DNA from 2 places in the Kitasatospora sp. NPDC057940 genome. Region 1 is predicted to be linked to the other one. Evidence: riboswitches for the same ligand, from Rfam matches in the RefSeq annotation. Region 1 holds a riboswitch; the other holds the start of a gene.

Region 1 (4,501 bases):
TCGGGGTCGGACGGTGCCGGGCTCAGAGCCGGACCACCCCCGTGACCGGCATCGCGTTGACGCTCTCGTAGCGGACCCTGGCGCCCGGGTAGGGGGCGTGCACGATCACCCCGCCGCCGGCGTACATCCCGACGTGGTGCATGTCCCGGTAGAAGATCACCAGGTCTCCCGGCCGCGCTTCGGAGAGGCTGACCCGCTGCCCGGCGTACGCCTGGGCCTGCGAGGTGCGCGGCAGGGTCACTCCGGCCTGCCGCCAGCTGTAGTACATCAGACCGGAGCAGTCGAAGGCGCGGGGCCCGGTGGATCCGTAGAGGTAGGGCGAGCCGATCATCCCCACCGCGGCGGCCAGCGCGGCCGCCCCGCGCTCGGAGGCGGGCGGGGCCGTGCCGAGGTCCAGCCGGTCGGTGCCCCGGGTGGCGCGCTGCTCGGCCTCCCGGGCGTCCTGGGCGGCCATCCGGGCCCGCTCGGCGACGCCCAGGCTGTTGAGCAGCCGCTGGGCCTTGGTGAGCCGCTGCTGGATCTGCTGCTTGCTGTCGGCGAGCGAGCGGCGGGCCTGGTCGAGTTCGGCGAGCTTGCCGGCGGTCTCGGTGCGGCGCTGGTCGAGCCGGCGCTGGCGGGTGGCCAGTTCGTGCAGGGTCTCCTGCTGCCGCTCGGCGGCCTGGTCGAGGGTGCGGGCCCGGGACAGGTAGCCCTCCGGGTCGGTGGAGAGCATCAGCTGGACGGTCTGGGCCATGCCGCCGCCGCGGTACTCGGCGCCGGCCACGGTGGCGAGGTCGCCGCGCAACTGGTTGAGCTGGTCCTGGGCGACGGCGATCTCGCCCTGGAGGACGGTCGTCTCGCCCTGGAGCCGCTGCTGCGCCTCCTGGGCGGCGTTGTACTTCTCGGACGCCTGCTCGGCCTCGCCGTAGAGCTGCTCCACCTGCGCCTTGACGTCCTTGCGGGTGGGCGCGTCCGGCGCGGCGGGGGCGGCCTGGGCGCTGCCGCCCGTCGTCACGCCCAGGGCGGTGGTGGCGGCCGCGGTCAGCACCAGCGCACGGGCGAACAGTTGGGAACGACGGTGCACGGGCATGGCGGCAACGGCTCCGATCCGGCGGTGGGGCCCCGCCGCCGCACCAACGCGGGCGGCCCTGGAAGCGGAGTCCGGTGGCAGACGTTAGCGAGTCCGGGCAACCGAGTCCAAACCCCCGCCAACCCGAATATTTGACCCTTAATCGGACACCGGTCCGAGTCGCCGGAAAAGCCGCAGGCCCGGCCTTCCGTGGTGGAAGGCCGGGCCTGGGAGGACCTGCGCTGGGATCAGACCCGCACGATGGAGGTCAGCGGCATGTTGCTGACGGCCTCGTAGCGGACCGACGCGCCCGGCTTCGGCGCGTGCAGCACCTGGCCGTTGCCCGCGTAGATGCCGACGTGGTGGGCGTCCCCGTAGAAGATCAGGAGGTCGCCGGGCTGGGCCTGGGAGAGGTCGCTCCCGATCCGGGTACCGGCGTGGGCCTGCTCCTGCGAGGTGCGCGGCAGCGAGACGTCGACCTGGTTGAACGCCCAGACCATCAGGCCCGAGCAGTCGAAGGAGCCGGGGCCGGAGGCGCCGTAGACGTACGGGCTGCCGATCTTGGAGGCGGCGATGGACAGCGCCGCGGCGCCGCGCGAGCTGCCGGCGCTCGGCTTGCTGACCGGCGCGGCGGGGGCCTGCGACGCGCTCAGGTCGTTGCGGTTGTTGTCCCGGGAGGAGCGGTCGGCGGCCTGCTGGGCCGCCTGCTGCTGCTGGGCGGCCTTGGCGGCGGCGTCGGCCTTCGCCTTGGCGTCGGCGGCGGCCTTCTCCTCGGCCGCGCGGATCGCCTGGCGCTCCTGCTCGGACAGGGTGTTGAAGAGGTCCTGCGCGGCCTTGAGCTTGCCCTGGACCTCGTCCTTGGCGCTCTTCAGCTGCTGGGTGGTGGTCTCCATCTCGGCGAGCTTGCCCTGGGCCTCGGAGCGCACCTGGTCGAGCTTGCGCTGCTCGTCCTGGAGCTGCTTGAGCTGGCCCTTCTGGGTGCCGCCGGCCTGGTTCAGCGTGTCGGCCTGGCTCAGGAAGGTGTCCGGGCTGGCGGAGAACATCAGCTGGACGGTCTGGGATATGCCGCCGTTGCGGTACTGCTCGCCGGCGATCTCGGCCAGGCCGCCCTGCAGGTCGGTCACCTGCCCCTGCTGCCGCGCCACCTGGTCCTGCAGGTCGGTGACCTGCTTCTGCAGCTGCTGCTGCTTCTCCTGGGCGGCGTTGAGCTTCTCGGTCGCGACCTCGGCCTGGTCGTTGAGCTGGTCGACCTGCTCCTTGACCTGGTCCTTGGTCGGCTGCGGGTCGGCGTGGGCGCCGGACTGCGCGGACAGCGCGACGGCCGCCGCGGCGAAGCCGGTCAGGATCGAGACCCGGGTGCGACTTGCGGGCTTGGGACGACGATGGGACGCCACGAAGGCGGACTCCTTCTTCCTACGCCGTCTACCGGGTGAGCTGACGGGTTCGGGCCGGAAGCGTGCCCTACGACGCCTCACGGCCGTTCCACCGGCCGACCTGGCGCCGATTCACCCCGGAGGAACGTGGTTCCCCGGCTCCGTTCGACAGCGCCCCCGACTGCTGGGCTCCCCGTCGGGCAGGCACTGGGCCCGCCCCGCTGCGTCACGAACTCGACGGAAACCACCGCCGCCACCCTGGCTGGGCGATCGGGAGTGCGGTGGTTCGGGGCACGACCCTAGTAACTGAACCGTGATCCGTTCAAATCCTTGTCAGAAAAAAGACGGAAGAAGACCAAAGTTCTTTTGTGAATATGACACATAGTGATCACCGCCGTACGTAAAGCTGATCACTCTTCATCGGGGAGTCATGCTGCGGACAAAACCCGAACGCCACCCCCGGTCCGAGGGTGGCGTGGATCACAGGCCCGGACGGGCCCTTCGGGCGTGTCGGGACGTCAGACCCGGCGGATCGTGTTGATCTGCATCGCGTCGACCTTCATCACCTTCACCACGTCACCGGTGTGCGGCGCGTGGACCACCATGCCGTTGCCGATGTACATCCCGACGTGGTGCCGGTCGGGGCCGTAGATGACCAGGTCGCCCGGCTGGGCCTGGTCCAGCGAGACCCTGGTGCCGACGTTGCCCTGCTCCTGCGAGGTGCGCGGCAGCGAGACGCCGGCCTGGCCGTACGCCCAGACCATCAGGCCCGAGCAGTCGAAGGTGGTCGAGCCGGTGGCGCCCCACACGTACGGCGAGCCCTGCTTGCTCATCGCCTTGGCGACGGCCACGCCCGCGTAGCCGCCGGCCTGCGGGAGGCTGCCGAGGTCGGCACGGTCGCTGCCGCGCGAGGCGCGGTCGTCCTGCTGCTGCTGGGCCCGCAGCGCGGCGCGGTCGGAGGCGCTGAGCGAGTTCAGCAGGTCCTGCGCGGCCTTCAGCTTCTGGTTGACGTCCGTCTTGGCCTGGTTCAGGTCCTTGGTGGTGGAGTCGAGCGAGGCCAGGACGGCGGCGGCCTCGGACTTCTCCTGGTCCAGCCGGCGCTGCTGGTCCAGCAGGCCCTTGAGCGCCTCGGACTCGCTGGCGCTGGCCTGCTGGGCGCTGGACGCCTTCTCCAGGTAGCCGGACGGGTCCGAGGAGAGCATCAGCTGGACGGACGGGTCGATGCCGCCGGTGCGGTACTGCTCGCCCGCCACGCCGGCCAGGCCGGTCTGCAGCTGGGTCATCTCGTCCTGGCTGCGGGCCACCTTGTCCTGCAGCTGGTCGGACTGCTTGCGGAGCTGGTCGGCCCGCTCCTTGGCGCCGTTGTACTTCTCCGCCGCCTGCTCCTGGTCCTGCTGGAGCTGGTCGATCTGCGCCTTGACGTCGCTCTTGCTCGGCTGGGGCGCGGCGTGCGCGGCGACCTGCGCGGAGAGGGCGACCGCGGTCGCCGCGGCAGCGGTGAGCACGGAGACCCGGGCGCGGCTCGGCTGCTTGGGACGGCGGTGCGAGGCCAAGGGAATTGCTCCTTCTTCCATCGGCCTCACCCAATCAGGTGAGAATCCGGAAAATAGGTTTGACGCCACACCCTAGGGAAGATCCACGGGTTTTGCCACTCCCCCGAAGGCGTGAACTCCACTTCCCCCGCGGGCTTCACCGGATGTGCACACCACCGCAAACCGGGCGCTGACCAGGCGTCATCCCGTCGCGGAAGCCGTCAGGGCCGCGCCAGCCGGTTCAGCAGCAGAACGGAAGCCACGGGGCGCGCGCCGGCCTTCCGCACGCCCTCCGCGACCTCCCGGTCGGTGGACACCACCACCACCGGACGGCCCTGCGGTTCGGCCCGCACCAGACGGCGGATCAGCTCGTCCGCGGTCTCGCCGGTCCGGCTGAACCGCACCCGCACCCCGCGCGGTGGCGCCATGATCACCGGAACGTCCAGGTCCTGCCCGTCGAACACGCAGGTGACCTCCGCCTGCGTGCGCTGGGCCAGCATCGCCAGCCCGCCCAGCAGCCGGATCCGCTGCTGCTCCAGCGGCAGCGT
Region 2 (4,501 bases), on a different contig from region 1:
CCGGGTGAGCTGCTGCTGCGTCCGCCACGGCCGCACCACCGGCTCGGCCGCCGCCAGCAGCCGACCCACCCCCTCGTCCAGGTCCCGACCCGGCACCTCCACCAGGCCGTCGCTGAACAGCAGCAGCGAATCGCCCCGCCGCAGCCGCCCCGACACCGCCGGATACAGCGCGCCCGACACCAGCCCCAGAGCCGGGCCGCCGTGCCCCGACCGCGCCCAGCCGCCGCCGTCCGCCCGGCGGAACTGCGCGGGCGCCGGATGGCCGGCGTTGAACAGCAGGTAGTCGCCCGTCGCCGGGCGCAGCGCGAGGTGCACCGCCGTCGCGAAGTCGTCCTCCCAGCCCATCCGCACCAGGTGGTCGTTGGCCGCCGGCAGGAACGCCTCCGGCGGCACCCGCCCCAGCAGCATCGCGAACGCGCCCGACAGGTGCGTCGAGCGGGCCGCCGCCCGGCTGCCCTTGCCCGACACGTCCACCAGCAGCAGCTCCAGCAGATCCTCCTCGGGGCGGTGCGCGCACAGCAGGAAGTCACCCGAGAACGAGGTGTCGCCGGCCGGCGCCAGCGCACTGTCGAAGTGCCAGTCGAGCAGCCGCTCCGGAAGCCGGGCCAGCGTCCGGGTGTGCTCGGCCAGCTCCAGCAGCATCGAATCGCCCTGGGTCCCGCGCAGACCCAGCCGGTGCCGGAACCGGTTCGCGGCCAGCACCGTCACCGCGGTCGCGGCCAGCACCAGCGTCACCCCGATCCGCACCCCGAGCGGATCCCGCACCACCGCCCCCAGCACCCCGCCGGCCAGCGCCGCGCACACCAGCACCAGCAGCTGACCGCGCCGCAGCAGCAGCCCGCCGACCACCAGCGGCAGCACCAGCGCCGACGGCGGCCAGCTGTACGGCAGCACGATCGGCAGCACGCTCAGCACGGCCGTCACTCCGAGCAGCACCCCCAGCGCGTACCGCGCGGCCCGGGCGTTCCCGTCCAGCAGCCGCAGGTACCACCGCCGCGCCCTCGCTATCGGTGCGGGCACGTGGACCTCCGCCAAGGGGTCGGCGGTCCCCTGTCATGACCACCAGTCAGCCCGGCCACACTAACCCGTCCGCCCCCACCGCCCCCAGGCCCGCTGCCCGCCCGCCGCACGGGAAGTCGGCGGGTCCGACTTCTGGTGCACGCCCCACCCCGTGTGGTGGTGGTTCCGCCGTCGTCGTGGGAGGCCGGGCGGGTTGTGCCACGGCCGGTGTCTCAGAGGGTGGGCCAGGTGCGCAGGCCGGTGGTGAGGAGGGTGATGAGGCGGCTCTGGGTGGTGGCCAGGTCCTCGGCGAGCTGGAAGCCGCCGCCGATGGAGAGGGAAGCGAAGCCGTGGGCGACGGAGCGGACGGTGCGGGCGGCGTGGATCGCCTCCGCGCCGTCGAGGCCGTACTCCCGCAGGACGGCGATGATCACCCCGACGAGCCGCCCGGCCGCGCGGGTGAGGTCGTCGTCCGGCTGCGGGGCCTGGGGGAGCGCGTTGTAGCGGTGCGGGTACTCGGTGGCGTACGCGTGGTAGGCGCGCAGGACGGTGTCGACGGCGTCGTCCCCGCTGCGGCCGACGGCGGCCTCGGCGAGCCGGTCGGCGAGTTCCTCGGTGACCCGGACGGCGATGAGCCGCCGCAGTTCGGCGAGGCCGCCGCTGACGTGCTTGTACAGCGACGGGGTGGCGACCCCGGCCCGGGCGGCGACGGCGGCCAGGGTGAGGGCCTCGGTGCCCTGCTCGTCGATGAGGGCGAGGGCGTGGTCGACGACCTGCTCGGGGGTGAGTCCTACTCGGGGCATGGCGCGGGCTCTCCGTCGGTGGAAGGGGGCTGATGTGGCGGGGCGGGGCTGACGTGGGCGGGCGGGGCTCAGACGAGTTCGGCGAGGAAGGGCAGCAGGGCGTCGGCGGTGGCCTGCGGGTTGTCGGCCATCGGGTAGTGCCCGGATCCGTCGATCATGACCTTCCGTGCGTCGAGCGCGGCGGCCTGCCGGTCGGCGACGGCTTCCGGCTTCGGGAAGTCGGGGTCCTTGCTGCCCATGATGACGAGCGAGGGGCAGCGCACGGCCGCGGTCCAGCCGACGGGCGCGGAGTCCCCGCTGACGTATCCGCGGGTGGCGGTCTTGCGGCCGGGGGTGCGCATGGCGGCGACGAGTCCGGCCACGTACGTGTCGAAGTCGGCGGGCTTGGCGCCCGGGTAGGCCAGCTTGCGGTGGTAGAGGCCCCAGAAGGCGGGGGAGTGGACGGTCAGGAAGCCCATGGCGCGGAGGGCACCGCGCAGGAGCGCGCCGGGCGGGGGGTTCTCGACGAAGGCGTCGACCAGGGCGATGCCGGCGACCCGCTCGGGGGCGTCGCCGGCGGCTTTGACGACCGTCGCGCCGGTGTAGGAGTTGCCGACCAGGACGGCGCGGTCGATGCCGAGGTGGTCGAGCAGGGCGAGGACGTCGGTGGCGATGGCGGCGGGGGAGTAGTCGTCCCAGACGATCGAGGATTCGCCGAAGCCGCGCAGGTCCATGGTGATGACCCGGCGGCCGGCGGCGGCCAGCAGCGGGCGGAGGTGCCGGTAGGCGGCGCGGGTGTCGAGCATTCCGGGGAGCAGCACGACGGGAGCGCCGTCGCCCTGTCGGGTGTCGTCGTAGGCGAGGCGGCCGCCGGTGACGTCGAGGTACTGGGTGGTGGGGGCGCTGGTGGCGTTCATGGCAGGTCTCCGGAGGGTTGCCGGTGCGGGCTTCGGCGCTGCCGCCGATAGCCATAAAGCTAAGGCTAATAGCCTTAGCCGTCAAGCCTTCGCGCCCTACGGAGCGGGGGAGGCCGGCGAAAGGTTTGCAGGTGAAGGGTCGTTCGTTGACGTCCGATCACGTGAGGTGGCGTCAATGGTGTTCAAAGGGGTCCAGGGGTGCCCAAGGGGAACAAAACGCCCGTCATGCCCCAGAATGCCCCGCCCGTCTCAGGTCGTCCCGGGCGAACGGCTTGGAATCAGGGCCTCCTAGGATTAACGTTTGATAACGCAGCGCGGTCGTCAACGCCGTACCCAGACGGCACCGTGCGCCGTCGCCTAATCCCGCCGACCGGCCTCCGGGCAGGTCAGGGAGCCGGGGAACCACGTTCCTTGGGGTGAATCGGCGGGGCTCCGGCCCGGCCGTAGGAGACCTTCCTGCTCCGAACCCGTCAGCTAACCCGGTAGGCGCGAAGGAAGGAAAGGAGCGCGCCTCCGTGGCGTCGACGCACACTCCGGCACACCCGGCCGGCCTCGCAGCAGGTACCCGGCTCCTCGACCACCCCGGCCCGGACGGCCCCGAGTACGCGGGCCCGGAGGTCGAGACCAACCGGCACCGGATGCCGCGTCAGGTCCGCGGGACCTCCCCGCTGCTCGGCGTCACCGCCGTCGCCGCCACCCTGGGCGCCACCGGCTTCGCCTCCGCCACCCCGGCCGCCGCCCCCGCCATCGAGACCCCGGACGAGACCCCGGTCGCCCTCTCCGCCGACCCCGGCCTCGCGCTCGCCGCCCGCATCCAGCTGCAGGCCGACAGCCAGCGCACCGCCGCCGAGGAGGACGCCCGCGTCCAGGCCGCGAAGGAGGCGGAGGCCAAGGCCGCCGCCAAGGAGGCCGAGGCCAAGCGGGCCGCCGAGGAGGCCGAGCGGGCCAAGGCCGCCGCCCTCACCCTGCCGGTGCGCGACTACCACCTCACCGCCCACTACGGCCAGAGCGCCCGTTACTGGGCCCACCTGCACACCGGCCTGGACTTCGCCGCGGACACCGGCACCCCCGTCTACGCCGTCGGCCAGGGCACCATCACCTCGGCCGGCTGGTCCGGCTCGTACGGCTACCGGATCGTCGAGACCCTGCCCGACGGCACCGAGATCTGGTACTGCCACCTCTCCTCGATCATCAAGGGCTCCGGCAAGGTCGCCTCCGGCCAGCAGATCGGCAAGGTCGGCGCCACCGGCAACGTCACCGGCGCGCACCTGCACGTGGAGGTCCGCCCCGGTGGCGGCGCCCCCGTCGACCCGGAGACCTGGTTCCAGCAGCGCGGCCTCAACCCCTGACGCACCCGCGAAGCCCCGGCCGCCGGAACCAGAAGGCACCGCGGCCGGGGCTTCGCCGCGTCACTCCTGCGCCGGGTCCGCCGGGTCCGCCGACTCCGAGGGGTGCGCGTCGAACTCCTCCTGCGCCGGCCCCGCCAGCCCCTCCATGCGGGCGTCGAACTCCTCCTGCGCGAGCCCGGCCAGGTACGCGTCGATCTCCTCCTGCCCCGGCTCCGGCGCGAGGTCCGGGAACTCCTCCACCAGCATTCGCGGCAGCCCGGGCACCGTCCACTCCCCGTACAGGTCGAGCGCGGCCTCCACCGCCGCCTCCTCGAACGCCCCGAAGTCCCCGGCCAGCTCGTCCGGCATCGGCCGGCCCAGCGCCGTCAGCTCGGCCAGGTTGCGGTAGCTGCGCCGCATCAGGCCCTGCTCCAGCAGCCGGCGCGCGCCGTCGGTGGCCATGCCGACCGAGATC

What was found. A riboswitch is a leader RNA that binds a small molecule or an ion and turns the genes downstream of it on or off. The one in region 1 is predicted to bind cyclic di-AMP.
Region 2: linked by a shared signal. The riboswitch ahead of ACFVTF_RS00095 (M23 family metallopeptidase) and the one ahead of ACFVTF_RS10270 (NlpC/P60 family protein) in region 1 are both predicted to bind cyclic di-AMP.

What each region holds. Positions count from the first base shown of each region.
Region 1 is NZ_JBHVPH010000004.1:425,180-429,680, forward strand. Features, by position in the region: gene ACFVTF_RS10265 (NlpC/P60 family protein) at 23-1,069, opposite strand; gene ACFVTF_RS10270 (NlpC/P60 family protein) at 1,297-2,442, opposite strand; cyclic di-AMP (ydaO/yuaA leader) riboswitch at 2,453-2,602, opposite strand; gene ACFVTF_RS10275 (NlpC/P60 family protein) at 2,940-3,974, opposite strand; gene ACFVTF_RS10280 (NYN domain-containing protein) at 4,175-4,501, opposite strand, start outside.
Region 2 is NZ_JBHVPH010000001.1:22,335-26,835, reverse strand. Features, by position in the region: gene ACFVTF_RS00110 (PP2C family protein-serine/threonine phosphatase) at 1-1,020, opposite strand, end outside; gene ACFVTF_RS00105 (TetR/AcrR family transcriptional regulator) at 1,233-1,802, opposite strand; gene ACFVTF_RS00100 (alpha/beta fold hydrolase) at 1,871-2,698, opposite strand; cyclic di-AMP (ydaO/yuaA leader) riboswitch at 3,043-3,201, shown strand; gene ACFVTF_RS00095 (M23 family metallopeptidase) at 3,214-4,047, shown strand; gene ACFVTF_RS00090 (hypothetical protein) at 4,108-4,501, opposite strand, start outside.